DNA from 3 places in the Rossellomorea sp. GQ25 genome. Region 3 is predicted to be linked to each of the others. Evidence: riboswitches for the same ligand, from Rfam matches in the RefSeq annotation. Region 3 holds a riboswitch; each other region holds the start of a gene.
What was found. Region 3 has a riboswitch for cyclic di-GMP ahead of AC6CIB_RS21305 (EAL domain-containing protein). Riboswitches for the same ligand answer to the same signal wherever they lie in the genome.

Region 1 (10,523 bases), on a different contig from region 3:
AGCCGCCAATGAAAGCACTTAGAAATAGCTGGACTAAAGTAAACATAACTAGTAACTGTCCCGCCCAGATATCGCCGCCAGGATCACTGGTTTTTTTAATAAAAAAGACAGTGATCAATAGATTGAGCACTACCTGAATACCAACTAGCAGATAGTGGTGATGAAGCATATGAAGGACAGCTTCAAAGACAAGAACTGTGACCATCCATGAAATGATAATAGTAGCCGGATGATCTACTTTTTTAACCAATATGTAAGTAAGAGCCGCTATCAGTCCTAACCAGTGCCCAACGACTCCTCCGTGAAAATAGAGAATCGTAATGGGATGCTTGAGAACCGTTTGAAAGTCAACCACAATCACACTCAGCTTCCAGACGAGTAAAAAAGTAAAAATACTATTGGAATACCAGTCGCTCAACTTTCTATTCCAGAAGAAGAGGAACAAGAAAGTGAGTATGAACGAGGCGATAACGGCTCCCCATGAAGCCGGGAATGTGAAGGAGGCTATGGTGTACCACTGCTCATTCATAGCCATTTCCCTCCCTTCAGAAACGTTTTAAATTATCTATTATTCTTCCTAATGACAATATAATAAACCGATGGATGCAAGTGACCTACCGATGTGTGGAATCCTGATGATTTGAGCTGGTGATCAAGTTCCTCGGAAGAAATCCGACGATCTAAAGACGGTCCCATTTCTGATTCTACCCTCTCCCAATCCAGGATCAGCCAAATTCCATCTTCCTTCAGCATATCGTGTAAATCCTGAAATACTTTGATCAAATCGGGAACTTCGTGCAAGACAAAAGCGGATACGATTTTATCCAAGGTGCCTTTATTGAAGCTGAGATATTCAAGGGATGATTTCACATAAACAATATTGTCTACATTTTCTTCGTTTGCACGGTGTTTCAGGTATTCCAGCATTTCCTGCTGCAGATCTACCGCCTGGACCTTTGTTTCAACTGTTTTGGCAATGGGAAGGGTCAGGTAGCCATTGCCACAGCCTAAATCGGCGACGATATCGCCTTTATTTAGTTTGAGAAGTTCGAGCACTTTGTCCACCGGTACGAGCTCTTGACGATTTGGATCGAGGAGCTTTGAAGCTTTATGGTGTTCGAATAAGTCTCCTGCCATTGGAATTCCTCCATTCGTTAAATATACCCTAATATGTATTAGTATCTTAAATTTTTATATACAAGCAAATTATTTACTCATAGTGTATCCTATATAAGAATTATTACAGATTTCCTGGGAGAGTGTGTGTCTAATCATTGAATTATTTTATTCATTGCAGGAACAAGTTACATATGAGAGGACGGCTCGTTAGAAATAAGGGTCTGGATGAGCAATTACTGCCTGTTACATAAATAAAACCGAATGCCGGATTTGGATCCGCATTCGGTTTTTATATGTTATGCTGCTTTTAATCCTTCTAAAATAAACATAAAGTATGTCACTGTATTTCCACCACGACGATTGATGATTTCAATGTCGTTTAATATCCTCTTAACCTCTTCAGCGCCGAGATTTTCAATAATCATCTCGGTGATCTCTTCTGCTGTATATTCACCTGCATAAGTAGACTTTAATGCAGTACGGTTCCTTCTACAAAAACTTCTTAATTGCCTTTTTAATTCAGTCGATTCCAACATCATCATCCTTATTACAGATTCAAATCCTACTATAATGGACATATAGATAAAAATATCCCACCAAAATGGCAGGCAAAATGATACTAATAAAACGTCCTAATTAGTATTCATTGTAATACATTGTTTTCGGTAACCCGGCGATCAATATAAAAAATGGCAGACCCGTGGTTTTGCGTCCTAATCTTTCAATTAGTTTGCCTTTTCGAAGGACTATACAAATCAATTGTTTTAATATTTAGGTAATATAGTTGTCATTATACTAGAACAAAAAGGATATGAAAACAGTGATGAGAATAATCTTCCATTCCATTTCCTTACAATATCAATATACTGCGTACCAACATGAAATATATCCAATAAAAGAAACCCCGCTCATGGCGGGGTTTTCTAATTAAAAGTTAATATATTGACGTGGGTTTACAGCATTGGATTTCGATGCATTCCAAGAACCTGCATGAAGCTCAAAGTGTAAATGCTGTCCGAAAGAATATCCTGTATTACCCATGTAACCAATTCTGTCACCCTTGTTCACTGCTTGACCAGTGCTTACAGATGAAGAAGCCATGTGGGCATAAACCGTTGTGAATGTTTGACCATTGATTGAGTGAGTGATGTATACTACATTTCCATAGCTAGAGCTAAAGTGACTCTTGATGACATATCCATCAGCTGCTGCTGAGATTGGAACACTGCCTCTTGCCGCGATATCCGTACCATAGTGGTAACGTTTCTTACCGTTTAATACATCCCAGCCGAAGTTGGTTGTAATCGTTCCAGAAGCCGGGGCTGTCCATGCACCGGCACTTACCGGTGCACTTGGAGCTGATTCAACAGGAGTAGAAGAAGAACCACCGCTGCTGCTGGTTGTTGCTTGTTGTTGTGATGCTGTGCGTTTTGCCGCCTCAGCTTCCGCTTGACGCTTGCGTTCGATTTCACGCTGACGTGCAAGTTCCGCTAATCGTGCTTGTTCAGCCTGGATTTCACCTTCAAGCTGGTGTTCCATTTTAGAAAGCTCATCCGATTCTTGTTGAAGGTCTTTTTTCTCCACTTCCAAAGAAGCCTGCTGCGTTTCTAGTTGTTTAAATAAATCCGCTTTTTTAGCTTTTTGACTATCAAGATCTTTTTTCAGAGACTCTAGACTTGCTTTAGTAGATTCTAAATCTGCAAGCTTGCCTTCTACTTCTTCTTGTTTCTTTTCTAATTCAGCCTGATCACGTTTTTGTTCGTCCATGATCTTCTTATCGGCACTTACGATTGTATTTACTGCTGTTACACGGTTGATGAAGTCACCGAAGCTGTCCGCGCCAAGTAGCACATCAAGATAATTTGCAGAGCCGCCTTTTTCCTGGATCGCACGGGCACGTTCTTTTAATAGTTCGTTACGTTCTTCTATCTTTTGCTTTAGAACTTCAATTTCTTCTTTAAGTTTATTGATTTCTGCAGTTGTTTCGTCAATCTCTTTTGTTTTCTCGGCAATCTTTGCTTCAGTATCTTTTAATTTTGTACTGATTTCTGCAATTTGTGATTGGATTTCTTGTTGTTTATTGATGTTTTGGTTAATTTGTGATTTTTTCTCATCTATCTTTCCATTGATTTCCTCTTTTTTAGAAGAAATGCCTTCTTGTTGCTTCTGTAATTCCTCCACAGAGGAATGAGCGTTAGCAGTTGTCCCTAACGTTGGTAGACTTCCGATTGTTAATGCTGCTGCAATTGATAATGATATGAAATACTTCTTGTTCAAGCGGCATGCTCCTTTCAACTTCTATCAACCTATCAAATTTTACACTTTTAAGAATTTACGTACAGACATAAAGCTTCCCCAAGCCCCGATCAGGCAACCCATTAATAGAATTAATCCGTTTACTTGATAGATAAAGGGGGTAAAATCTAATATCTGAATAAAATGGTTTTGTAGTTTTGGTCTAATAAATTCATAAGCATAGTAGTAACCTGTTGTGACAAGAGCGACCGGGATAATAGAACCTAAAATTCCAAGCCATAATCCTTCTAGAATGAATGGCCAGCGTACAAACCAGTTGGTTGCACCCACGAGTTTCATTATCTCGATTTCCCTTCTTCTGGCGACAATGGTGATTTTGATTGTATTTGAGATGAGGAACATGGCGGTAAACAATAAACCGATGATTAACACTAATCCAACGTTTCGACTCATTTCCAGTACATTAAATAATCTTTCAATCTTCGCTTCACCATAAAGTGCTTCGTTCACACCTTCATACTTGCTGACTTCAGCAGCGATTTTCCCAGTATCGCGGGGATCTTCCGCTTTTACAATAAATACATCGTATAATGGATTATCCTGTTCGAATAACCTGAAATCGTCTCCTAAATCCTTTACCAGGTTTTGAAGTTCTTCTTCTTTAGAAGAATATTCTACGGATTCCACTCCACTTATTTGGTTAATTTTCTTATCTATTTCTTCTACTTGAGCTTTTTCAGTACCGATTTCCAGTAATACGCGTACTTCAACGTCTTTCTCAATATCGGTTGCAACCTTGTTCATGTTTAGCATAAGTACCATAAATACACCAACAAGTAGTAGGGTTACAGTAACGGCACTCACGGATGCGAATGTCATCCAGCCATTACGTCCGATGCTTTTGAAGCTTTCTCTTAGATGTCGACCATACGTCCTAGCCTTCATAACCGTAATCACCTCGCTGTTCGTCACGAACAATTCGGCCATTTTCGATGGCAATTACCCGATGCTTGATGGTATTTACGATTTCCCGATTATGAGTAGCCATGATCACCGTTGTTCCACGATTGCTGATATCTTCAAGAATGTTCATGATATCCCAAGATGTTTCCGGATCCAGGTTACCCGTAGGTTCGTCTGCAATCACAAGCTGCGGCGTATTCACGATGGATCGTGCAATCGATACACGCTGTTGCTCTCCACCTGACAATTCATTCGGAAGCATTCTTGCTTTATGCTTTAACCCTACCAGATCCAGTACTTCCATGACTCTCTTCTTAATTTGCCTTGGATGTTCTTCTATTACTTCAAGTGCGAAGGCAATGTTCTCATAGATTGTAAGAGATGGTAACAGCTTAAAATCCTGAAACACGACTCCAACGTTTCTTCGTAAGTATGGAACTCTACTATTTTTTAATTTTGCAAGATTAATACCGTTTACGATGATATCACCCTTAGAAGGCTTCTCTTCGCGGTACATCATCTTGATGAAAGTAGACTTCCCGGCACCACTTGGACCCACAACATACACAAACTCACCTTGCTTAATGTGGACGTTAAAGCCATTGGCAGCCATGACACCGTTGCTGTACTGCTTATACACGTCTTTCATTTCTATCATTATAAAATCACCTAATTTGTATTATGTAGTTACCCTCTTGGCTGTTATCGACATATGTACGAACACAACGACGTTTTTACCATAATTAGACATGAAATGGCGAAAAACCTCGAATTGCTCTCCCGAAAGTTATTATAACATCACTTTGTACGTTGTTAAGGAAAAAAATTATTACATTTACGTTTCAAAGTTTGAAATTATGTGTATATTTTACCTTTTTTATTGCCGATTATGCCTATTTTCCGTTATAAACATAGGTATTTTTATCTATAACCTGGTACTATAACCAAGTAAAAAGGTTTGATAATAGGAGGATGATAAACCTTAGGTTGATGCTAGTCTCAGTAAGTTACTAGGTTATAATTTTTTGCGGTTCAATTGCTGATTTTTTACAATATTTATTCGAGGAGCTTTTGTAACATATATTTAAAGAAGGGAAAGGAGAAAGTTTGTGGATAAATCAAAAAAGAAGAATCCTCAGTTCGGGACCCTTCTTCCTCACTTACTTCTTATTCGCCAACCACTCTGCCACTGCTTCTGCTTCTTCACCTTCAATGAGTCCCGCAGGCATTTGACCTTTACCATTTTGAATGACTTCCAAGATTTGATCTTTGTTTAAATCAGCACCAATTTTATTAAGGGCTGGCCCCATACCGCCTTCAAGGTTTCCACCATGACAGCTTGTGCATTTATTGTTTACGATTTTTTCAGGGTCTACTCCGCCAGAGCTTGTTTCTGTACTTTCTTCGCCGCCACCACCGCAAGCTGCAAGTACCAATGAAGCGCCAAAAACAATACCAAGTAGTTTTTTCTTCATTTTTCCTCCCCCTAGGAACACATTTTAAGAGTAACGGGATGTATCGAGGTCCGTCCCCTATTACATAATTATACCAAGGTTAAACCCGTTTGAAACCTTCACCTAACACCTCTGAAGCGTCCATTGTGACGACGAAAGCAGAGGGGTCAATGGTTTTGACCAGTTGTTTCAGTTTTGTGAATTCTGTTTGATCGACCACACACATAAGGATCGGGCGCTCATCGTCCGTATAACCACCGTATGCAGATAGTTTTGTCACACCACGATCAATTTTATTCAGGATTCCTTCACGAACTTCTTCCTGTCTGTTTGTAATGATAAGTGCCATTTTTGATCGGCTGATGCCGACCTGGACTAAATCAATCGTTTTACTTGTCACATAGAGGCCGATAAGAGCATATAAACCACGTTCGATGTCAAACACAATCGCAGCAGAAAGAACAATCATTCCATCGATAAGCGCAACACACGTGCCTAAGGACAACCCAGTAAATTTGTTTACAATCTGTGCTGCCAGGTCCGTCCCTCCTGTAGACGCTTTACCTCGAAAGACGATTCCCAAGCCCAGTCCTACACCAATCCCGCCGAATAAAGCACCCAGCAGGGGATCTTCCGTCCACGGCTTCCAGTCTTCTGTTAAAAATACTACTAGCGGCAAGAAAACCGTACCGATGGCTGTTTTCACGCCGAATTGAAGGCCCAGAAAGATTAACCCTGCAATGAATAGCGGAATATTAAATGCCCACTGAACGAAGGCTGGCTTCCAATCAAACAGACCTTTCAGGATGGTCGATATCCCACTCACCCCTCCTGAAGCAACCTCATTTGGCAGTAAGAACACATTAAACGCAAGAGCCACAATCGTTGACCCAAACACAACAAACAAATACTCTAACAACTTCTCTTTCCGCGGATTAAATGCCTGCCCACGACGTCTCTCTTTCAAACCCATCCAGTACGACTCCTTTAACCTATGTATTTATAGTATGAGTACAACCTCTTCCTTTATGCAGAGTATGCAGAGGGACGGACCTCTAATTGGTCAGATCGTGAACCTCTGAGCATGAAGATTGTACATATATTTCGCTTTAAGAGTTGAAAATCATATGTATGAAATAGGGCCAAATAAACTTTCCCAACCTTCCAACACGCTCTGTATCAACCTTTGAGAGTATAGCATGGGTACTTAGAGGTGTAAATAACACTTCAATAACGTGGTAAAGCACTAATAAGTTGAGGTGTTTTTGTGGTGAGGGACGGACCTTGATTAGTGAGAGGGTTTACAAGGGAAAATTTAGCTTCCGTCTTCTGCAATAAGTGATAATACCGATAGTCGGCGTGTGCTTATTTGTGTATGTAAAGTATATTCCACGTTCATATCCATACATATGATGGAAGAAACTGACCTCCTTTAAAGGTCCGTCCCTTAAAATCTTTAGAAAAAAGCTGAAACCTCCAATTAATGGAGGATCCAGTTTGAGTATGATTATTGAATTTTGGAACGAAGATAAGCGTTGATGAATGGGTCGAGGTCTCCGTCCATGACGCCTTGTACGTTTCCTGATTCTGTGTTGGTTCTGTGGTCTTTGACCATGGAGTATGGGTGGAAGACGTAGGAACGGATTTGGCTTCCCCATCCGATTTCCTTTTGCTCTCCACGAATTTCGGCAAGCTCCTGTTCCTGCTCTTCGATTCGCTTTTGGTAGAGCTTCGCTTTCAGCATTTTCATGGCTGACTCACGGTTCTTGATCTGAGAACGTTCAGATTGGCAGGTTACCACGACATTCGTTGGTAAATGCGTGATACGAACAGCCGAATCCGTCGTATTGATATGCTGTCCACCGGCTCCACTTGCACGGTACGTATCGATTTTAAGGTCTTCCGTACGGATTTCGATTTCAATTTCTTCATTAAACTCAGGCATGACTTCACAAGACACGAAGGAAGTGTGACGACGTCCTGAAGAATCGAATGGTGAAATACGAACAAGACGGTGTACGCCTTTTTCAGCTTTTAAGTAACCGTACGCATTGTGACCTTTAATGGCAAGGGTCACACTCTTGATGCCTGCTTCATCTCCAGGAAGATAATCAAGGGTTTCTACTTTGAAACCGCGTTTTTCTCCCCAACGAGTGTACATACGTAGAAGCATGGAACCCCAATCCTGAGACTCCGTCCCACCTGCCCCGGGATGCAGCTCAAGAATCGCGTTATTTTTATCATGTTCTTCGCTTAGAAGCAGCTGAAGTTCGTAGTCATTTAATCGTTTGACCAAATCACCAAGCTCCTCTTCAAGGTCCTTTTGAAGATCTTCGTCCGGTTCTTCTTTAATAAGTTCAAGGGTAAGCTCAAGGTTTTCATGGGATTCAAGCAATGATTTGTACTCGTTTACAAGATCCTTTAAACCATTTCCTTCATTGATTAACCCTTGAGCTTTTTGCTGGTCATCCCAGAAATCGGGTTGAACCATGATTTCGTCCAGCTCTTGAATTCTGGCCTCTTTGTTTTCTAAGTCAAAGAGACCCCCTGAAGTCCGCTAATGTCGTAGCTGTTTTTTCTAACTCTGCTCTGATTTCTGATAGTTCCATGAGTGTTCACCTCTATAGTTATTTGGGTTGTTGAATTTACTTTGTTTTGATAATACCTGGAATAGAGTGGCCGGATTTTCTATTAGACAGTAGTGGTTGATTTCCGCTCCAGGTGCTCGCTTTCCGCGGGGCGGGCGGTGAGCCTCCTCGGCTTCGCCTGTGGGGTCTCACCTGTCCCGCTTCTCCCGCAGGAGTCGAGCACCTTCCGCTCAATCAACTTCAGCGGTATGCTTTTACATAACCTATTTAAAAGACAACAATCTTACAAAAAATTAGCCAAGTATAACAACCGCTATCCCAGGCACCCATAAAAAACGGAAAAGTACCTGGCACTTATTTTATCAAAATAAGCACCAGGTAGCATTCTCTTTATTTATCCAGTTATGCCGTGGCAGTGTTTGTACTTTTTACCGCTTCCGCATGGACATGGTTCGTTGCGCCCTACGTCTTCTTGCTTGCGAACTGGTTGTTTCTTAGCCTTACCGCCTTCTTCTTTCGGGTTCACCGCTTGACCTTTGGCTACTTCCTGACGTTCAAGATTGTTGCGGATTTCAGCTTTCATGACGTATTTAGCCACGTCTTCTTCGATTGCGAGTACCATGCTTTCGAACATGGCAAACCCTTCATGCTGGTATTCGCGCAGTGGGTCGGTTTGACCGTAGGCACGAAGGTGGATACCTTGACGCAATTGATCCATCGCATCGATATGGTCGATCCATTTTGTATCAACCGCGCGAAGCAGGATGACTTTTTCAAACTCACGCATTTGCTCCGGCGTAAGTTCTTCTTCTTTTTCATCGTAACGGTGCTTCACATCTTCATAAATCAGATCCATCATTTCTTCCGGCTCTTTTCCACGTAGATCATCAACTGTTACGTCGTTTTCAGGAAGAAGATTCGCGTTCACATAATCAACGATGCCTTGAAGGTTCCAGTTTTCCATATTTTCTTCTGCTGTATGGGCTGCTACCTGACGTTCGATGGCTGATTTGATCATTCCCTCAACAATTTCACGAAGGTTTTCTGAGTCGATTACTTCATAACGCTGTTTATAAATGATTTCACGTTGTTGACGTAAAACATCATCGTATTGCAGAAGCTGCTTACGAGCATCGAAGTTGTTTCCTTCCACTCGTTTCTGGGCCGATTCTACAGCACGGCTCACCATTTTACTTTGGATTGGCTGAGTATCATCCATTCCAAGGCGTTCCATCATGCTCTTCATATTATCAGAGCCGAATCGGCGCATCAATTCATCTTCCATGGAAAGATAGAACTGGGTCACACCAGGATCTCCCTGACGACCGGAACGTCCACGAAGCTGATTATCAATACGGCGTGATTCATGACGCTCGGTACCAATAACGGCAAGACCGCCACGTTCGATGACGCCTTCTCCTAGTTTGATATCCGTACCACGTCCGGCCATATTTGTCGCGATGGTTACGGCACCAGGCTGACCTGCTTCTAAAATAATTTCCGCTTCACGGCCATGGTTTTTCGCATTTAACACATTATGGCGAACGCCTTTTTTTGTTAAAAGTTTAGAAATAAGCTCTGACGTTTCAACGGCAACGGTACCAACCAGTACAGGCTGTCCTTTTTCGTTCCGTTCTTTAATATCATCGACTACAGCAAGGAACTTCCCTTCTATAGAAGCGTAAATCAAATCGGCACGATCATCACGAACGATTGGCTTGTTCGTTGGAATCACAATGACATTCATATTGTAGATATTACGGAACTCTTCTTCTTCCGTTTTCGCCGTACCGGTCATACCGGAAAGCTTTTCGTACATACGGAAGTAGTTCTGGAACGTAATCGTTGCCATCGTCATGCTTTCGTTCTGAATTTCAAGACCTTCTTTTGCCTCGATTGATTGGTGAAGTCCGTCACTGTAACGACGACCCTTCATCAGACGTCCTGTGAAAGAGTCAACGATGACAATTTCACCTTCCTGAACCACATAATCCACATCACGGTGCATGCTGACGTGAGCTTTTAATGCTTGATTGATATGGTGGTTAAGGGTTACATGTGAAATATCAAAAAGGTTATCAATGTGGAAAGCTCTTTCTACTTTGCTGATTCCGTCTTCCGTTAATAGAACACCTTTTGTTTT
Region 2 (10,523 bases), on a different contig from region 3:
CGCTCACTACACAATTCGACAAACTCCTCTACCCTCATCTCACCCACTTCCACCACTTCCCCTGCCACATGTTCCTTTTCCCCCTCCTTTTGCGTTATAATAAAAGAATGCGATTTTATAGATTGGAGAGGTTGGTTGATGTCGATTCGTATTCAGGAGTTGAAGGATAGGTTACTTCCCATGAGTCAGTCGATACAGGGTGAGCTGGACCCGAATCAGGATGAGAGCAAGAATGTCGTGTCCAAGGGCCTTCTTTTGTTCCGTCAGAATCTGGTTTCGAACGTAAAGGTCCGTGATGAAGAAGTGACGGCCGAGGTGCAGGATGTGACGCCTGTCACACTCGAGCTGAATTTTTCGTTTCCCCTTTTAAGCAAGTGCTCGTGTCCTCGGGATAAATGGTGCCGGCATCAAATGGCGACCTTTTTTATGCTATATAACAAAGTTGGACGGGTGAGTGAGTGGATTCAGAATTGGCGGAGACAGTCTCAGCCTTCAATTCAGGAAACACAGTCTTTGGATGATTTATTGAATAAACACAGCAGCACGGGAGCTCTCCGTAAAGCCAGTGATCTATTGAACGAACGGAAAACGCGGGGAAACACGCCTGAGGAATGGTGGCAGTTCTTTGACTCACTTCTGAAGCAGGAAGACTTGGAGTTACTTGAAAGACAGCCCTATTTGATGGATGTCCTCGTTCAAAATATAACGAAACGCTTCATGAAGGAAGCTCCATTCGAACGGGAATGGAAGCCTCTTTATCAGCTCTTTGCTACCTTTTATTTGTCGATTCACATCGATCTTTATTTACAAAAGAGGAATGTAGAGCTGAGTCGCGAGCAGTACAGCATGTATGATTTTCTTTTAGGGGAAATGGAAGACGCAGTTGAAAAACTGTCGATTCATGCCATGCCGTTCAGCTTCGATCCGTACATTGCCTTTATGAAAAAGCAGACGATCGAGATGAGTGATTCCACAGAAAATAGTACGATGATGAAAGCCGAAGTATACCGTTTCCTATGGTATTACTTGTTCAAACAGAAGTCGTGGCGCCGTGAAGAGGTTGAACGTTTAGAAGAAAACAGCGAGCAAGACAACACTTTTTACAACGTCGCCATCCTCCATCAATATTTACTCCTGGAAGATCTGAACAAGGCGAGTGAAGTGGTGGATGAACTAGGTACTGAGCTGGTTGCGTTCAGTGAATTCTGGCTGCGCAAATTTTTCGTCGGGAAGCGTTACGAAGTCGGCTTCTTTCTAGTCCGCAATATTCTAACCAGGATGCCAGATCATATCGAAACCCTCGATTATTATGAAGCGACCCGATTTGTGCGCTGGTTTGTGCGGATTCTGCCGATGGATTGGCTGATGGAAAAGGATAGCTCCCTTGTGAATGAACTTCTTCTATCCATGCTTCCATACAGCTTCTTCTCGTATAATGAGTATCTCATTAGCGCGAAGGCCTATCGTGAATGGGTCGAGCTGCAAAAATATATGAGCTACAGCATTCAGGAGATGGAAGGCATGGGCCTCCGCGATGTGACGAAAGAAGCGCCTGAGCTTGCCCTTCCGATCTATTACGCCGGGGTCATGGAAGCGATCGATCAGAAGAATCGCGACAGCTACAAGCTGGCGGTTCGCTATATGAAAAAAATTCGGACGATTTATAAAAAAACGAAGAAAACAGATAAATGGGATGTGTATCTCAGCTATATTTTAGATAAATACAAGCGATTACGTGCGTTCCAAGAAGAGTGCAGAAAGGGTAAGTTAATCGATGCTTAAACTGTCTTCCGTAAAAATCAACGTCAACACAACTGAATATGAAGACCGTTTCTTCATCACTGCGGAAAACGACGAAGGTGAACTTCTGCCTCCAAAGGAATGGAAGGGTCAGCTGTTTCTTTGGCATGAAGAGAGTTACTACGGGACACTCCCTGAGGAATCCACCAACGGGATTACAGTGACTCAGTGGCAGCTTCTCACATTACTAGCAGGTGAGCATTTCAGCAGCATGATCCAATGGGACTGGAATGAGACCGGGCAGGCATGCATTGCGATCGCCCCTGTGATCTACGAAGCAGTGGAAGCCGGTCGCTGGCTGCCCCGCTTCCAGGAATGGCAGGAAAAAGGATTGCAGTTCCATATCCCTGATGAAGTATGGTCCAACTTTAATAATGAGTTTTGGGAGGAAGAGCTTCCTGATGGAGGTCCGTCCCTCAAAACGTTAACCGAGAATTGGTTTCAGGGTGCGTTGAATGAGGCGATGGCTTCGGGTGGATCGAGTGCGTTGAAGAGGATTCAGAAGCTGAAGGAAAGTACGCTTACGTCTGAAGAGCTGGATGCGTACTTTGATGAGAAGCGTTGGAGTGAATGGATTGCTGGCGAGGATGAGGAACTTCCGTTTTCGATTGGTCTGAGGATCTCTGAGCCTCTTGATGAGGATGAGTCCTGGGAGCTGGAAACGATTTTAAGAGACCGCAAGAAACAGAATCGCGTCATTTCACTGGCTGAAGACACAGTCCCTCCTTCCTGGAAAAAGTATCTGCCTGATGTATCTGAAGAACAGGAACGCTGGATGAAGATGATGCCAATCCTCCGTGACGTGGATGGTTCCCTCCGTACGGCTCTTGGTGAGCACGATGCCTGGGATTTCCTATCCGTATTAAGTGAGAAGCTCATCGATTTAGACATTGAAATCCTTCTGCCATCCTGGTGGGAAGCGATGAAGGATGCTCAGGTGTTGGTAAAAGCCAAACTGAAAAATACGGACACAAGCTATCGTCCTTCTTTCGTAGGGTTGAATGCCATGCTTGATTTCGACTGGCGATTATCGATGAACGGAGTCAATCTCTCAGAGGATGACTTTAATCAACTCGTCGATAATCAGCGACGCTTAGTGAAGATCCGCGGTCAATGGATGAAGCTTGATCCTGCCATGATTCGCCGGATACAGCAAATGATGACGAAAGCAAAGCAGGAAGGGATTTCAATCCAGGATATGCTGGAGCAGGAGCTTGTTCCCCGCGATTCTGATGAATCAGATCTGGAGCCGGATGACGACGAGCATGATCCTTATAAATATGCCAAGATCCAACTGGAACTCAATCGATCTATGAAAAAGATGATTCATCAGTTGACAAATGTGTCATCGATTCCTTTAACGGAAACACCTGAAGCGTTTATTGGCGAGCTTCGTCCTTATCAGCAGCTGGGTATGAGCTGGATGCTCTTTTTGCGTAAATTTGGCTTTGGCGCTTGTCTAGCAGATGATATGGGGCTTGGAAAAACGGTACAGCTGATTACGTACTTGCAGCATATAAAAGAAACAGAGAAACCGGAAACACCTTCCCTGATCGTTGCCCCTACCTCCGTTCTCGGAAACTGGCAGCGGGAGTTGGAGAAATTTGCTCCGGACCTCAAGGTTCACCTTCATTATGGACCGACCCGGGCGAAAAGCGAACAATTTGCAGCGGAAATCAAAGGCGTAGATGTGGTTCTTACCTCTTACGGGTTGTCACATATTGATTTTGACGAGTTATCGGAAGTCGTCTGGACCTCGATTTCCCTTGATGAAGCGCAAAACATCAAGAATGCCAATACGAAGCAATCCCGGGCAATCCGTAAGCTGAGCGGGAAACATCATATTGCGCTTACCGGGACCCCGATGGAAAATCGATTATCCGAGCTTTGGTCAATCTTTGATTTCCTTAACCACGGGTACCTCGGTGGTTTTACGCAGTATCAGAAAAACTATATTGCTCCGATTGAAAAAGATGAATCTGAAGAAAAAGTCAAAGAGCTTCAGGCAAAAATCAAGCCTTTCTTATTGCGTCGTACGAAGAAAGATCCCGAAGTGGAATTGAATCTGCCTGAAAAACTGGAACAGAAAGAATATTGTCACCTGACCACTGAGCAGGCAGCATTGTATGAGCAGCTGGTAAAAGACACTCTCGCTAAAATTGAAACATTGAGTGGATTTGAGCGCAAAGGATTAATTCTCCAAATGCTCAACCAGTTGAAGCAGCTCTGCAACCATCCTGCTCTCTACTTAAAGGAACCAGATCCAAAATCGATTCTCTCCCGCTCTGAAAAAATGCAGAAGCTGAAGGACATTGTGGAAACCGCTCTGGAGTCAGGCGAAGCCTGCCTGATCTTCACTCAATATATTTCAATGGGCGAAATGATCCAGGAAGTGATGAAAGAAGAATTTAACGTTGATGTCCCATTCTTAAACGGCAGCATGACAAAAGGAAAACGCGATGAAATCGTGGAGAAATTCCAGAATGGTGAGTTTCCAGTCTTCCTATTATCACTGAAAGCCGGCGGAACCGGATTGAACCTAACCGCAGCCAACCACGTTGTCCACTACGATCGCTGGTGGAACCCGGCGGTAGAAAACCAGGCAACCGACCGTGCTTATCGGATCGGACAACAACGATTCGTTCATGTCCATAAGCTGGTCTCTTCAGGTACCCTTGAAGAAAAAATAGATGCCATGCTGACGAAAAAGCAGGCATTGAATGATGAGATTATCCGCAGTGATCAATGGGTTACGGAATTGTCTGATCAGGATTTGGAATCGTTGTTGGTGTTGGAGTAGTTGTATGTGACCTCTTTCCTTTTTTGCGGGGAAGAGGTTTTTTGTATAGGTGTGGCGTGAAATTGGCTAAGCTGGCATTTAAATAGTGGCCATTGGGGTTATTTTAAAAGGGTTTTGACTAATTAGGGTTAGATTTGAAACTTACAAATATATTTGTAATAACATTACGTTTTTTGTCTGCACATCCTTTTGTCGTGCCACTTTCGAGCAAACTTGTGCCACTTCTGGACTTTGTCGTGCCACTTTTAGCGTTTGTTGAGCCACTTTCCACAAAACTTGTGCCAAAATGTGAACAACTGGAATCATTATCGTTCACCTCGGCGATGATCTAATTCAATCGCTCTCTTACCAATCAAAAAAACGCCGGCCTCCAAAAAGGAAACCGACTCTATATGAAGACAATATGGGGAACGAGCTTACTTTACTCACTGCTACACATATTTATATCTAATGAGGTATGTTTGAGGCATGTTGCGATGACCATTGGATTTTGAGACAGCTGCTTATAAGGTTGGGTGGATTGTTCGTATGGAAAGAATTCTGGGTGAGGTTGTTTTACTTATGACGAGGTTTTCAAAACTGTATTCGGGTATTCGTACCCTTGCTCAAGGGCTGTCACCCGTTGAGATAAATAGAAATTTTCGACTTTCGCTCTTGCTACCTTTTTGATGAGGTCTTCTGTTAACTTTTCCATTCTGTCAATTCTTCTTTCAAGATCTTGCAGTGTGGCCACAACTCCATCTCCCTTTTAAAAATATTAATACGGTAGTTCGATTGGCTCTTTCTTGCTTGGGTCGGGGGCTTCTGCGGTTTCCCGCCTGCTGTCCATAAATCGGACATTTTCAGCGACGACTTCGGTTACATACGTGCGTTTTCCTTGATCGTTATCAAAATAACGGGTTTGGATTCGACCGGTCACTCCAATGACAGATCCCTTTCGGCAATATTTCTCCATATTGTCTGCAGCCCGGTTCCAAATGGTACAGAGTACAAAGTCTGTATCTATTTGGCCTTTTTGATTCTTGTAGTTACGATTTACAGCTATCGTAGCGTTAAGTATCGATTTTCCTTCCATTGTTTTTCTTGCTTCAGGATCTTTGGTCAGCCTTCCAACGAGGGTCACTTGGTTGATCAATTGAATTCTTTCCTCCTTTCTCTTAAACTGTTTTCATCTTACAATCTTCTGTCTCATCTTGTAAAATCGTGAATTTCCGAAATTCGAGGCAAAAATGGCTTGAATTTCGGAAATTCCCCTAGGGAGATTTCCCGATTTTTAATCAAAATCAGGGTCAAACTCACAAAATTGAAGCTTTCGTCCTTTTTTTCATCAAGGAATTTGTTAGGGAAACAATTCCTACTATGATATAATTTTATAAAACCTTTAAATGGGAGATGTTCGTTCATGAAAACCTTTAAAGTTATTTCACTGCAAGTAGTGGAGAACGATGAACTGCGTGACTTTGAGCTAGTGGACGGTCTGATTATTAATAAAGAAGATGGGCAGAGTACGTGGCTTGTCGAAACGTACTTGTCGAATGAATATATTGAGTTCTTTCAAAAGGCTCAGCAACGTAAGGAAGATTTGGAAATTCAGGTCGTGATTTCCCATAAAGCCAATGATCCTGCTGCTTTCATGACTTCTATCCGTTGTATTAAAGAGATGGATAAGCATATCAGTATTATGTTTGAGGGGAAATTGAAAAAACAGAGGAATGAATATGCAGAATTACTCCTTGATGACCTAGTCCAAAAAGGATATTCAGGGGAAGAATTAATCCGTGAGTTCCGCGAGAAAATGGTATCTAAGCCAAGGATTCCAGCCACTTCAAAACCTAGCGTTTAATTGTGTGAATTAGGTAATATCGGTATGATTCATTATGATATAATTGAATTTAATATTGACTTCTTATATGAAGTTCTTAGGTAGGTGTTTCCTGTGATTGGAGAAAGAGTAAAGAAATACAGACAAGAAAAACGTATGTCCATGACAGAACTTGCTGAAAAAGCCGGTGTTGCAAAGTCATATTTGAGTTCAATAGAGCGTAACCTTCAACAAAACCCTTCCATTCAATTTCTTGAAAAAGTTTCAGCTGCTTTAGGGATTCCGATGGATGCTCTCTTACATGATCAACCAGAAGATCACAATATCGATCATGAGTGGCTTAAGATTGCAGAAGAAGCCATGAGTTCTGGAATTACCAAGGAGCAGTTCAGGGAATTCATTGAATTTAATAAGTGGAAATTAGGCAATAAATAAAGTCTTGCGAGGGATTCGCAAGACTTTATTTATATTAAATCACTTTGTACTCGGCTTTCACTTCCTGAGACTGGTTTTGAAGGAATTCTCTAATTTCTGTTTTAGAAATTCCGGCGTCTAAAGCTTGTTTAATTAGTTCCATCCATTCAAGATCAAGTTCCCGATTTGTCAATATAAATACCCTCCCAAAATACATATATGTATTCCAGGCAATCCAGCCATCATAGTTTTCAATTAACCACACCTTCTTCATCAATATTTTCTGTTCATTATATTCAAGATATTTATGAAGATATGCCTACTTTCCAACCTTAGATCTGTGACTTTGCGTCCTCATTTTTCAATAAGTTTGCCTTTATCTGACTCTTCCCTTAGAACTATTTCGATTATACTAATAAACATTCAGACGTTGTGTTGTTTTTTGTCTATTCCATTAATTTAATTTACACTTTTTTCCTACATATTCATCTATAATCTGACATTTACAAAAATATTACTCTCTTCCGATTAATAAATCGTGTAAGCATATGATGAGGTTTGTCGAAAAACTACGAATTCATGCTATTTTTATATGTCTCTAACTTCCTTCTAAGAGGTAGGACATTTCTATTAATTTTCAGGTAATTACTAGGATAATAGAATGGCTGATTGGATAAGTCAAATTTACAGGTCGGACAAACCCATTCACCCGTTTCAGTGCTACTATAGGATGGTCTTGTGCATCGTCCACATATCTTTTTATACATGAGGTCACCTCTTCATTCAGGTTAAGTTTCTTTTTTCTTTGATAAACGTCTATTTGCATATATTAGTGTCAATCCCGTTGTAGTTAATATAAAACCTATCGTTAATAGCAGGTAAAGGTTGGTTGCAGTGTTAGGTAGTTTAGGGCCTTGTGATGCTATTGGTGGAGATTGGGTTTCATTTGTGCCCGAGTTTACAGGGGGCGGCTTAACATTGCTGTCTGGTTGCTTTACCGGATCATTAGAATCCTCGGGAGGTGAAGGAGTTGTCATTCCAGTTGCTACAATTATGATTTCAAAATATGCGGATGTTTGCTGAAACTTATTCCCTAATTCATATGGCATTTCAACCTGGAAAAATAGATTGTCAGTCGCACCTTTTTTTAATTGCTCTGGTTTAAACCCTTTGAAATTCTTTAATTTATCATCAAAGATTAAATTGGATTTGCCCCCTTCGTACACCTTCAATTCCAATTCGTTAAATAGTTTCCTGTCAGATTGTTTATTATCAACGCGAATGGTGTAGTTAAAATCTTTGTCACCGCCATTTCTAACCCTCAATTCCCTCTCTGCCCAATCACCCGGCTTCATATTTGAAATAGTAAATAAGAACTTTTCGTTAGGTATTAATATGATATCTACTTCATTTGCATACGTTTTATGATGATTCATTATTCCAGAGATAAAAAATAGGACTAATAACATTACGACAATTCTATTTTGATTCATCTTTTTCATCTCCTAGAATCAGTGAATTTGTTCTTTTTAAAGAACACCTTAACTTATTATAAGATCTCACATATGAAATGAAAATCTCCAAAAACATTGAAAATACCGTCAAACAAGGTAGATATCGATACCTCCCTCTTGATTCCTTTAAAATTCACTTTTTTTCGTACTTTATAAAAAAATAATTGTTCTATATAATGAATAAAATGAATTGTGAAGGAGTTATCGACATGGTAGGTAATAAGATTAAAGATCTTCGTGAACAAAAAGGGGTAACCATAAACGAGCTTGCTCATCATTCAAATGTTTCTAAATCATATATAAGTTCTATTGAAAGAGGTATTCAAAAGAATCCTTCCATTAAGATTCTAAAAAAAATAGCTCTTACTTTAGATACTTCTTTAGAAATTATTCTTTCTTCTGATATGAATACGATCTATTTAGATGAGGAGTGGGTTGAACCACTAGAGAAAGCCATTCACCAGGGCTTAACGAAAGAGGAATTTCACGATTTTCTTTCTTTTTTTCAATATAAAAGGAGGAAACATCATGAGTAGGAAGGTTTTTCTGATTTTTGGAATCCTTATTTTATCAAGCGGGCTATCTTTTGTCATATATTCCTTCCTTCAGATAAAAATTCTCGAAGAAGCGGAAAATGAAGCTCTAGTTAAAGCAAAAGAAAGGATTATGGAAAATTCTTCAGTACATAAGAGCCCCGAACCAATTAATTCCTCTCAAACCTCAATCTTTTACCATTTTGAGAAAGGGGATGTCATTGGGGTTTTACATATTCCAAGACTCGAAAGAGATGTAGCAATCATTGAAGGAACAGATGGGGAAGAACTAAAGAAAGGGGTAGGACATTATTCATCAACATCACTACCGGAACAGAAGGATCAAATTTTTTTGGCTGGGCACAGGGATACGGTATTTAGAAACATTGGTGAACTCCAGCACGGCGATATACTTTCCATCGTTATGCCAACTGGAACTTACTCCTATGAAATTTTCAAGACTTATATTGTCGATGAAAGTGACACTTCGATTATTCGGACAACTCGTCCTGAGGAAATCCTGACTCTTTCTACTTGCTATCCGTTTACCCTTGTTGGTGCTTCGACCGAAAGATATATTATTGAGGCTATAAGAATTCACTAAAAAACCTCTTTCCTTTTGAGAAAGAGGTCTTCTTATTGCAAGTTAATCTTTGGTATGAAGACATGTTTCATTTTGTCTTCAAATTCTTAAAAGTTATATTAACTTACTTGGATTTACATCTTGCATCATCTCTATTATTTTGGGAGCTGTGATTATAAAAAATAAAACAGAGACACCTTTAAGCTGCCTCTGCTTTTTGAAACGATTACTCGTCCTTCTTATCCTGATCCTGCATATCCTTATCATCTTCTATAGCGTCTTCTTCAGGCGTATTATTATCCTTCGCTGCATCTTTGTCCCCTGGCTCGTTCTGATCCTGGGACTGATCATTTTCGTTGTCACCCATACCGTCATTCTCGTTCATGCCATCATTTTCCGGGACTTCTTCTTCTGTTGGTGCTTCATCTTCCGGAGGAGGCTCCTGATTTGCGTTACATCCTACAAGAAGCATGGCAGCAAGTGCTGATCCACCAAGAATTGATAATAATTTTTTGTTCATGATGTGTTACTCCTTTCTAACGTGTATGTTAGTTAATGTAAGACCGTTACTATGGTCTTTCGTTAGCATTCCCTGAAAATGAATTTACTTGCATTTTGAGTGAAATTTTTTGGGGAAATTTGATTTTGATCATGCGAAGGGTTGAAACTAAAAAACTGGGCCTGAAGTGAACGAATCACAACAAGCCCAGTTTGCACATGTTTATTGCTTATCTCCTAAAGCAAACATCATTTCTAATTCGCAGGCAACCTCACCATCAACAGTCGCCACGCCTTTTCCTTTACCGATCGGCCCTTTAAAGCGGATCATTTCGACTTCAAGTCTCAGCTGATCTCCCGGCTTTACTTGACGCTTGAAACGACATTTATCAATACCAGTGAAGAAAGCTAAACGCCCGCGGTTATCTTCCACTTTCAACATGGCCACAGCACCGACCTGAGCAAGTGCCTCCACAATCAACACCCCAGGCATAACAGGATATTCAGGGAAATGCCCATTGAAAAACTCCTCATTCGCCGTCACATTCTTAATTCCAAT
Region 3 (10,523 bases):
ATGGTCGATTTAATAAACTTTTTGTCAGAAATTGTTTTAACCCATCATTCTTCGGGAAAACCATACCATCAATACATTACATTTATATAATCGTGAGGTGGAGGAAATGGCAGCCCAAAGCTTATTGCTGACCAAAGAAGATATGAAAAACCCTGATCTTGTTCCTGAATGGGTTATTGAAGAATATAAGAATTTTCACGAGGTAGTAACAGATCGAACGTTTCCTTGTTACTTCGGTATGACCGGAGAGAAAAAAGGAGAGCTTCGCTATTCGTATATAAGTCATGATAATTGGAAGCATCTTCCCGAAACGATTCAAGAGTTTATCGAATTGTTTGATGTACCAGAAGGAGAGCGGCTGATTCGTCACGGATTCTTTTTGTTTGTGGAACCGGAGGATGAGGAGAGGTCCGTCCCTCATTATCGTGAGTATTTCTGGAAGATTCTGCAGTTTCTTCATGATGAGGATGAGGAGGCTTGGCCAGAGGATTATCCGGAGGATCCGGATCATCATTTGTGGGCGTTTTCGTTTGCCGGGGAGCCGTTTTTCGTGTTTGGGAATGCTCCTGCTTATAAGCAGCGAAAGACGAGAGACCTTGGGAATAGCTTGGTATTAGGCTTTCAGCCGAGAAGGATCTTTGAAGGGTTGGAAGGAACATCAAAGGGTGGCATTATGTCCCGTGAGAAAGTAAGGGAGCGGGTCGAGAAGTGGGACGGCTTACCGAAGCATCCGAATATCAGCCATTATGGGGACCCTGAACACCGTGAATGGAAGCAATACTTTATCGGAGACGATGTGGAGCCGATTGAAGGTAAATGTCCTTTTCATCATAAATAAGAAGAAGAGTGTCAGGTCACTGCCTGACACTCTTCTTCTTAATATATATCTACATTCCCACTGGAAACGGAAATATTGATGGTGTATTTACCAGACCCTCTCACACCTGAAAGGTCTCCATCGTCTATCTTCTGATTTTTTAGTGGAAGATTGCAGGAAATGTCTCCGCTGCTTGCTTTTCCGTTCAGCTTAAAGCTCGCGTCTTCCGGCAGATCCAGGTTGACACCTCCAGAGCTTACATCAAAATTCAGGTTTCCCTTTAGAGTGTCCATCGAGACAGTTAATTCACCAGATGATAAGTCCCCTTCAAGTGGACCTTCGTAGTTCGACAATTCTACATCCCCGGAGCTGATATCCACATTACCTTCTTTTGTGGAGAGAGCATTCACGACTAAGTCTCCGGAAGAACCATCATGTTCGAATACATTCGTCTCAAGGTTTTCAAGCGTCATGTTTCCGGAACCCATATCCACGGATAACTCATCGAGTTTCATTCGATTCGCCTCGGAATCTCCGGCAAATTGTAAGTTACCGGAGCCAATCTCGATTTCTATACTTCGATCATATTCTTTTGGAATGTACACGGTTACGTTTGATTTGCGGTTGAATCCTACCCATTCATACCATTTATGCTTTACAGCCACTTCAATGGTATCGCCTTTTTCAGCTAAAGTCAGCGTTCCTTTTCCTTCAATGTCGACCTTTACTTCATTCTGATCCGTAGGGATGACTTCTGTGTCGCTGCCTTCCATTTTAAGATCGATGTGATCGATTTTGTCCGTTACCGCGATACGTTCCCCTGACTGACTTTCTTTAGCAAATAACGATGTATTGTCATTCAGGATGACGTATAGCGTTCCAAGTGCAAGCAGTGCAATGATCACGGCAAAAGCATTTTTCATAACTATCCCTCGCTTTGGTTTGTTTTTCCATTTTATAGTTTTATTTTAATGCAGCTGCCGGTTCATCACAATGAGCCATAGGATTATTTTTGAATCAGACCAGAGGCCGAGTTCGTGCAGGATATGTAATAGAGAAAAGACCGGCCTTAGGTGACCGGTCTGAACATTTATTTTGCGATAAACATTTGCGTCCAATAAACTCCCTGACTAGGATCCTTCGCTGTTCCCACGCCAATATGAGTGACTTGTTTGTTTAAAATATTTTTGCGGTGACCGGGACTGTTCATCCAAGCGTTAACGACAGATTCAGGTGTTTTTTGTCCAACGGCAATGTTTTCAGCTGCTGTGGAGTAATTCACCCCGAAGTTCTCCATCATTTCAAAAGGTGACCCATACGTTGGAGAGGTATGAGAGAAATAATCATTTTCCTTCATGTCCTCTGATTTCATCTCTGCCACATTCGCTAACTCTCCATCCATTTTCAGGGCACTAAGTCCATTTTTCTTACGTTCCTGGTTGGTTAAATCCACTACCTGCTTCACAAATCCACTTGCATCGGATGCCTGTGCATCTTGTTTGGGCTGACCCTCTGCAGGCGGTTCCGGTTGTGCTGTATTCGGTTCTTGTGCAGGCTGATCCGGCTGACGGGCTTCATCATTACCGGGCGCATTTTCCTCACCGCGATCAAAGTGGGTAAATTCACGTAAGCCCCCATTTGGGTCTATCGGAGCCATGAAACGATGAAGGGGAGTTTGGTTTCCTTGCATTCCATCCATCCGATCCCTGCCATCGTTATCATAAGTAACAGGATCGTAATTCACGTTTTGTGTATCCATCAGGTTATCGTTTGCACCGTTATTGTTACAGGCAGTCATCAGCATAAACGGGATGACAGCACAGGCTGTTATGGAAAAAAATCGTTTTCTCATGTCAGATCCTCCAATATTTTTAATTGCCTTTTATAAGCAGGCATTTAACAGTCATTAATATGTACTCTCTACGTGTTCTTTATCCTGTTAAAAATAGGGTTTGCCTCTCTATTAAAGAGGATTTTGTGATTTGGACCCGAATAGTATTGATAAGAAAAAAGGGGGTTTTTCATAAATGGAACGAAAGCGATTACGGGAAATGGGAGGCAGTATCGGCTCCTATTCAAGCGGGAAGTATAACAGCATTACCGATATTGAGGGAGTGAAGGTCGGACATAAAACCCTTCACTATGAACATGACGGTACCGTGGTAAGAACGGGGGTAACGGCGGTTTTACCTCATGATGGCAATCTGTTTCGTGATAAAGTATGCGCGGGTTGCCATGTAATCAATGGCTTTGGAAAAACCGTCGGGACGATTCAAATGGAGGAGCTGGGTGTCATTGAAAGTCCTATTCTCTTGACGAATACTCTTTCCGTTGGGGATGTATTAAAAGGGACTGTTCAATATATGCTGGACGAAACACCTGAAATCGGCGACACAACGGGGACAGTAAATGTCGTTGTAGGAGAATGCAATGATGGCTTCCTCAATGATATCCGGTGCCTTCATGTGAAGCCTGAGGATGCCCAAGATGCCATTTTTCAGGCACATTCGGGACCCGTGGATGAAGGGTGCGTTGGAGCGGGAACGGGAATGCTTTGTTTCGGGTATAAAGGTGGAATAGGAACAAGTTCCAGGGAGTATGTCTTTGGAGATGAGAAGTATACGGTGGGAGCCCTCGTATTAACGAATTTCGGTCAAAGGAAGGATCTCAGGGTACCTATCCTTAACACAGGGAAGGATCAAAAAACACCTGATGGATCAATCATGATCATTCTGGCGACGGATGCACCTCTAAATGAAAGGCAGCTTAAACGACTTGCTAAACGTGCTTCATTCGGCCTTTCAAGAACGGGTTCGTATGGAGCACATGGGAGTGGTGATATTGTTCTTGCATTTTCTACTGCACACCGCATTCCACATCAGCCTTCCAATGATAACACGATTCCGTACGGTTTCATTAAAGAAGACGGACTCATCATCTCTACTCTATTTGAAATGGCAGTGGATAGCGTAGAAGAAGCCATATGGAACTCTCTCTGTAAAGCGCAAACCACAACGGGCAGGAATGGGCGAAAGGTGGAAGCGATACCTTTAGGTTTGCTTATGGATGGACTGATGAAATAAGAGCTGAACCTATATTCGTTACTCTCTAGGATTTTTTCTTTAAATGGAAATTTAGTTAACCATCAAGAAAATGGGGTATACCATATATATGCGTACGAACAATTTAGTTGAAGGAAGTGACAGTCATGGAATATACCCCTATGCCTCTTTCGTTCTTCCAACAGCCCACTTTGGAACTTGCAAAGTCTTTGTTGGGATGTGTGTTAGTGAAAGAGACGGAGGAGGGAACAGCTTCAGGTTATATTGTGGAAACGGAAGCGTATTTAGGGCCAGCGGATCGGGCAGCTCACAGCTATGGGAATAGACGGACGAAGCGGACGGAAGTCATGTTTCAGGAAGCCGGCAGAATCTATACATATGTTATGCATACTCACTGCCTGGTCAATGTAGTGAGCGGAGAAAAAGAAAAACCCGAAGCGATTCTCATTAGAGCGGTTGAACCCCTTGATGGCTTGAGGCTAATAGAAAGAAGAAGACCGGGTCATGTGAGAAAAAATTGGACAAATGGTCCAGGAAAGCTGACAAAAGCGTTAGGCATAACCATGGAAGATTACGGAGGCAGCTTTCTGGAACCCCCTCTCATCATTTCAAAAGGGTACCAACCTGAAGACATTGCGGAAGGGAAACGAATTGGGATAGATAACACGGGAGAAGCCAAGGATTATCCGTGGAGGTTCTGGGTTAAGGACAATCCTTATGTATCAAGGTAATCATTTTTGGGAATTTTCTAATAATCAATTAAAAAATAACCCATATGTACTATGTTTGTGGTATATTTTTCTTGTAAGGTAAAAATCATATACTGTCAATTCGAATGGGAGCTTTGAACCTAAATGATAGATGGGCGCTTACATTTAGGGGAGCTAGTAGCGCAACCGGCCACATACGAACGTAGGAATACGTTTTTGTGTGGTTTTTTTTATAAACTATAGAGAGTATAGGGGTCCTATGAACATCTTTACTATTTTTCAAAACGACTATATTTATCATGATTTTCAGCCTTTATATGAAATGGGCAAGCATCAATCCCTCTATGCATATGAGGGCCTGTTACGAAACAAGTATAATGAAAATCCCGAAAATGTTTTTCAGTCTGCGATGAAAGCAAATATCTTGTATAAGCTTGATACCTTATCCATTTCAAAAGCTCTTGAAAGCTTTATAGAGAATGGACTGAAGAATTGTAAGTTATTTCTTAATATTTATATCACAACGATTCTTCACCCAAGCTTTCATACCTATTTTTATGACCTCATGAAGAAACATCCTGAAATAAAGGGGCGTCTCGTGCTGGAGATTAATGAGTCGAGTGCTGAGGAGCTGTGGCAGAACCCAATATTAAAAGAGTCTCTCGAAGAACTTAAGCAATATGGTGTTTGGTATGCGATTGATGACTTCGGGCAAGGGACCTCTTCCATCAAGAAATCCATTGAATATGAACCTGAAATCATTAAGCTGGATCGCTATTTTGCTTTGAATCTGGCTCAAGACGATAAGAAACAACGATTCCTTTCCTTTTTTAATCAATTCTACGGTAAGGATACGTTAATTGTGTTAGAAGGCATTGAAACCAAACAGGATATGCAAGTGGCAAAGGACATTGGGATTACAATAGGGCAAGGCTTTTATCTGGGGAGGCCGAGTCGATTATTAGCTTAAATGGGAAGGGTGACTCTGAAGCGTAGGAGTCACCTTTTTTCTTGGATATCTGCAGTGGTATCGAACGAATTGAAATAAAATTGAAAATATTTAAAATTTACATTAAACTTGAGGAAAAAGAGAAAAAAAGGGGATCAGGGTATGAGGCTTCTCACATTTCCGCTGAAATTTATGTTCTATTATATTCTCGGATTGATCGGTATTTTAGCCGTGAGTATTGCTCCTGAAGTATTTAAGGAGAGGGGCCTGTACAATTTTGTCGGGTTCTTGGAAGAGTTTTTTAAGTTTGTTTTTGTATTTTTGGACGGTGAAAATTGGAGCTATTCCTATAAAGGGATAACAGTCGATTTTCTGGACATGCTTTGGGGACCTTATCTGTATTCTTTGCAGATTATCGGTGGAGCATTGGGATTAGGCCTGGGAATAGCATTCATCCTTACCATCTTCACAATGTTCTTGCCCCGATGGGTTTCTTCTTCTCTAAAGAAAGTATTAAACCTCTTTGAGACGGTGCCTGACTTAATGTTTGCGTTTATGCTCCAGCTTCTCATTGTCTATGTTATTAAATATTTTGGCGTGGAATTGATGAATTTCACGGAGTATGGGGAAGAAAAGATCTTTCTTGCACCAATCATCACATTATCGATAATTCCTATGATCTCTTTCTTTCGGATTCTTCTTTTTATCATGGAAGAAGAAATGCTTAAGCCACATATTGAGTTTGCCGAAAGTAAAGGCATGTCGAAAGGCAGAATCCTCTTTGCTCACGTATTGAAAAATATTTCTCCCAGCCTGTTTTATCATGGAAAGCTGATCATATGGGGGATGCTTTCGAGCTTATTCATCATTGAAACGATTTTCAATATGAGAGGAATCACGTATTATATCATCCAAGACTTCAGACCAATGGTCATAGCCATCTCACTGATTATGATATACACGCCTTTTTTTGTAGTTTATCAAGGTGTTTATCTATGGATTAATCGGGAGGGAAGCGTCGATCATACCAAATTTAAAAAGGATAAAATGAAGTGGAATGAATGGGAAATATGGAGCTGGCTTTCTACTATTAGACGGCTTTGGTGGCAGCATATGCATAATGGGAAGTTTGCTATCGGGTTTAGTGTCATCTTTCTCTTGATTGTTACCAGTTTCCTTTATCCCATGATGAAAGAAGAGCCGATTAAACAAATTCAGTTTATGAAGAACGATGAGGGACGAATCATCAGTGCCCCTCCACATAAGCCATTTGGAGAGATGATATTAGGGTCGGATTTCTTCGGGTATAGCATCCTCGATCAACTGATTATGGGGGCAAAGTATACCCTCCTATTTGCACTGGTTGTCGCTTCTCTAAGGGTGATAGGTGGATTCTATCTAGGTATTGCCTATCATTTTCATTTAAAAGAAAACAGGAAAAATTGGCTTGATCGTATGGTGGATTCCATTCATTTCCTTCCTTTAAGTCTCATTGCGTACCTTCTATTAAGACCGGTACTTTGGGGATTGCCCGTGTTAGGCTGGGATCACTCGATCTTTGAAAGACTCGTTTTTGAAGCTGTTGTGTTAACGATTCTGGTGCTGCCCTTAACGACGGTTTTAATAGGGAATGAACTGAGGTTATTGGGAAAACAGGATTTTGTTCTATCGGCGAAGCTCTTAGGGGGAAGCAATCGGCATCTGTTGTGGACGCATCTATTCCCTCATCTGGCACCAAGATTATTCATTATATGGGGGCAGCAGTTTATCCAAACGCTTCTCATTCTTGTGCATCTGGGATTATTTCATCTGTTTTTGGGTGGAACGATCATCACAGAAGGACTGGTACCCGACCCTCCAAAATCAGGAACATTTGAATGGTCAGGTCTGATCAGTTCAACTAAAGATTCCCTTATGACCGGAAAGTACTGGATTGTCATTGCTCCGTTAGCAGCCTTTATGATTGCCATTATTGCCATGCAGTTGATTGTGCAAGGTGTGAAGGAAATCCAGCAAACAAAGGTAGGGGTACTGGTGAACAAAACTCCAATTAAGAATAAACATAAGCTAGTCAAGAAGAAAACCTACCATCCAGTAGTGGAAGACTTTCAGTTTATTCGACAACAAACCTTTAAGGGATAGAGGAGGAAACAAAGATTGAGTAGAAAAAGTCCTAAATTACCACTGTCTGATGAAGAGAGGTCAACGCTTCGTAAAGAGAAAATCAAATTGGGAGACATCTTCGAATGGTCTCCCGATGTATTAAGTGAAAAACTTAACATCTCCCTGGATAGAGCCCGTTACTTAGTCGGCATGTCCATTTTTCAACGAATCCCGTCAATCGGACCGCAAATGGCGCATAACGTGGTTGAAGATCTTGGATTCTATTCTTACGAAGACATAAAGAACGAAAAGGGAGAAGACCTGATTATAGAATTGGAAAAGAAATACGGCGTCTGGATGGACCCATGCGTAGAAGACTCTCTCAGGTGCGTCGTCCACCACGCAAACAACCCAACTTCCACCAAAAACTGGTGGGACTTCACTAACCAAAGAAAAAACTACCGCCAAACCCACGGTTACCCCAGCGACCGCCCCACCAAAGCCTGGGATGAGGGACGGACCTCATAAACCCAAAGGCAGGAAGCCGGAATCAGCTTCCTGTCTTTATTTATATACATTCTCTTCGGGGACGGACCTCTTTCGTATATACTCCTCAAGATGGACATGATAAGGGAAAGGAGTGATGAAAGATGAGAATCCTATACATCTGTTTACTATTGCCGTTCTTTTTTCATGCTTCAGCTTCTGCAAGAAACATCCTGCCCCTTCCAGCCCACCATAATGAACTCGCGATCGTTATTGATGATCTAGGAAACGATATGAAGGGAACAGAAGAAATTCTGAACTTACCCGTCACCTTGACGATTGCTGTTATGCCATTCCTGCCAACAACAAGGGAAGATGCGGAAAAGGCACATGGGCGGGGGCATGAGGTCATCGTCCATGTGCCCATGGAACCGATGTCCGGGAAAGCAAGTTGGCTTGGACCAGGGGCAATCACCACTTCGCTTTCAAATGACGAAATCCGGAAAAGAGTAGAAAAGGCGATCGAAGAGGTTCCCTATGCAGTAGGAGTCAATCACCATATGGGCTCAAGGGCCACTGCCAATGAGAGGGTCATGAGAATCGTTTTAGAGGTATGCAAGGAAAAAGGATTATTTTATCTAGATAGTAAAACAACGGGAAAGAGTGTCATTCCGAAGCTTGCAAAGGAATTGGACGTTCCCTATCTTGAAAACGAATTATTCTTTGATGATGTCTATACCATCCAGCATATCGGAAAGCAAGCCAAGCTTCTTTCTAAAGAATTAGATGGTGACACCTCAACCATTGCCATAGGTCATGTCGGGGTCACAGGAATCAAGGTTGCCACAATGCTTGAAGAGTTTCTTCCTCTCTATGAGAAAAAAGCTTCCATTGTCCCACTGTCAGATTTAATACCTGAATATCATTTGATTGATGAGAGCATGCCTTGATGGTGTGCTTTTTCACTCAATTTGGCAACCGCCACTTTGTAAATCTTCCGTTAATTCAATGCTTATTTTTTTGTTATAAGAAGACTCTCCCTTATAATCAGAAGGTAAGAAGGAGATGATTCCATATGGATTATGCTATTGTGACGGGAGCAACAAGAGGCTTAGGCGAGTCGATTGCCAAGCTATTTATCGAAAAAGGCATAGGTTTGATCAATGTTTCCAGGTCAGATAATGAAAGACTGCAAAAGCTTGCCGGGGAAAAAGAGGTATCGTATGACTTCTTTCCATGCGATCTTGCACTATCAGGAGAAACAGAAGCGGTCTTCCGTGAAGTGGGAGCAAAAGTATTTGGATATCAACCGGGCAGAGTCTATATTGTCCAAAATGCCGGTGTGGTGACACCAATCAATCCGTCCGGTGAAGTAGAAAATCAAGCTCTTGAAACAAGTGTGCATGTGAATTTACTTTCTCCCATGATCGTTACCAATGAGATGATAAAAGCAGCCCGGGGGTCTAATTCGAAGATGATCATGATCAATATCAGCTCAGGAGCAGGAAGTCGTCCTGTTCACGGATGGAGTACGTACTGCGCAACCAAAGCAGGTGTGAACATGCTGACGGAAACCGTGAGCTTAGAGCTTTCTAAAAAGCATAGCCGACATCAAGTGATTGCCTTCAGCCCAGGTGTCATGGATACGGACATGCAAGGAGAAATCCGTTCCTCCTCTAAAGAAGCCTTTGCCGATGTCGAATCCTTTCAGCGCTACAAAGATGAAGGAATGCTTCGTGAAACAGATACGGTGGCAAATGCACTCGTTAGACTTGTAACAGAAAGTGAAATTGAAAGTGGTAAGCTTTATCATGTAAATGATTTGTTGTAAAAAAAGAAAGCAGATGAAAAAATCGTGGTGATAAACAATAATGATTAGTGGTGTTCACAATTTGGCACAATAAACTGCAAAAGTGGCACGAGTTAGCTCGAAAGTGGCACAACAGAAATAAAATGGACCTACTACTGAGGTTTGACGGGCAGAATCGAGGTTTATTAAGGGGAAAATGTTAATTATGTGGAGCACTTTTAACAAACAACACTGAAAGATTCTACGGATGGATAAATACGAAAAAAAATTCGCATAGTCTTTTCGTATATTATTATGTTGCTTTACGTAAATCACAATTTTTAATAACTATATTTTACCAAGTCTTTTTTCTAAGGGATTGTTTGTAAAAGCAAATGGTAGACTATGAAGTTGATTCTCGCTGCAGGTGCTCGACTCCCGCCCCGCGGAAAGTGAGCATCCTGTAGCGGAAATCAACCACTACTCGCTTAGTAACAAAGTTTACGAAAACAGTCTTTATCAAAAAAAAAGAGACAAACCCCAAAGGATTTGTCTCTCTAAATTATCTATTAAGATCGAACCGGGTTTGCTTCAGGTGCTGATTTAC

Region 1: linked by a shared signal. The riboswitch ahead of AC6CIB_RS11675 (hypothetical protein) and the one ahead of AC6CIB_RS21305 (EAL domain-containing protein) in region 3 are both predicted to bind cyclic di-GMP.
Region 2: linked by a shared signal. The riboswitch ahead of AC6CIB_RS18865 (anti-repressor SinI family protein) and the one ahead of AC6CIB_RS21305 (EAL domain-containing protein) in region 3 are both predicted to bind cyclic di-GMP.

The regions. Positions count from the first base shown of each region.
Region 1 is NZ_JCAXEQ010000003.1:168,654-179,176, reverse strand. Features, by position in the region: gene AC6CIB_RS11685 (hypothetical protein) at 1-529, opposite strand, end outside; gene AC6CIB_RS11680 (class I SAM-dependent methyltransferase) at 562-1,137, opposite strand; gene AC6CIB_RS11675 (hypothetical protein) at 1,416-1,652, opposite strand; cyclic di-GMP riboswitch class I at 1,781-1,864, opposite strand; gene AC6CIB_RS11670 (murein hydrolase activator EnvC family protein) at 2,047-3,396, opposite strand; gene ftsX (permease-like cell division protein FtsX) at 3,436-4,320, opposite strand; gene ftsE (cell division ATP-binding protein FtsE) at 4,310-4,996, opposite strand; gene cccB (cytochrome c551) at 5,499-5,813, opposite strand; gene AC6CIB_RS11650 (YitT family protein) at 5,893-6,765, opposite strand; one part of gene prfB (peptide chain release factor 2) at 7,300-8,328, opposite strand; one part of gene prfB (peptide chain release factor 2) at 8,330-8,401, opposite strand; gene secA (preprotein translocase subunit SecA) at 8,775-10,523, opposite strand, start outside.
Region 2 is NZ_JCAXEQ010000006.1:211,447-221,969, reverse strand. Features, by position in the region: gene AC6CIB_RS18895 (SWIM zinc finger family protein) at 139-1,782, shown strand; gene AC6CIB_RS18890 (DEAD/DEAH box helicase) at 1,775-4,600, shown strand; gene AC6CIB_RS18885 (hypothetical protein) at 5,160-5,333, opposite strand; gene AC6CIB_RS18880 (single-stranded DNA-binding protein) at 5,358-5,735, opposite strand; gene AC6CIB_RS18875 (YwpF-like family protein) at 6,003-6,443, shown strand; gene AC6CIB_RS18870 (helix-turn-helix domain-containing protein) at 6,537-6,857, shown strand; gene AC6CIB_RS18865 (anti-repressor SinI family protein) at 6,892-7,029, opposite strand; cyclic di-GMP riboswitch class I at 7,063-7,221, opposite strand; gene AC6CIB_RS18860 (hypothetical protein) at 7,625-8,329, opposite strand; gene AC6CIB_RS18855 (helix-turn-helix domain-containing protein) at 8,560-8,886, shown strand; gene srtD (class D sortase, LPxTATN-specific) at 8,879-9,487, shown strand; gene AC6CIB_RS18845 (hypothetical protein) at 9,693-9,986, opposite strand; gene fabZ (3-hydroxyacyl-ACP dehydratase FabZ) at 10,188-10,523, opposite strand, start outside.
Region 3 is NZ_JCAXEQ010000010.1:19,365-29,887, forward strand. Features, by position in the region: gene AC6CIB_RS21280 (YqcI/YcgG family protein) at 107-838, shown strand; gene liaG (LiaG family protein) at 877-1,740, opposite strand; gene AC6CIB_RS21290 (CAP domain-containing protein) at 1,908-2,669, opposite strand; gene AC6CIB_RS21295 (DmpA family aminopeptidase) at 2,845-3,900, shown strand; gene AC6CIB_RS21300 (DNA-3-methyladenine glycosylase) at 4,026-4,610, shown strand; cyclic di-GMP riboswitch class II at 4,710-4,790, shown strand; gene AC6CIB_RS21305 (EAL domain-containing protein) at 4,849-5,559, shown strand; gene AC6CIB_RS21310 (ABC transporter permease subunit) at 5,701-7,680, shown strand; gene AC6CIB_RS21315 (helix-hairpin-helix domain-containing protein) at 7,696-8,169, shown strand; gene AC6CIB_RS21320 (divergent polysaccharide deacetylase family protein) at 8,292-9,077, shown strand; gene AC6CIB_RS21325 ((S)-benzoin forming benzil reductase) at 9,203-9,958, shown strand; gene AC6CIB_RS21330 (Na+/H+ antiporter NhaC family protein) at 10,486-10,523, opposite strand, start outside.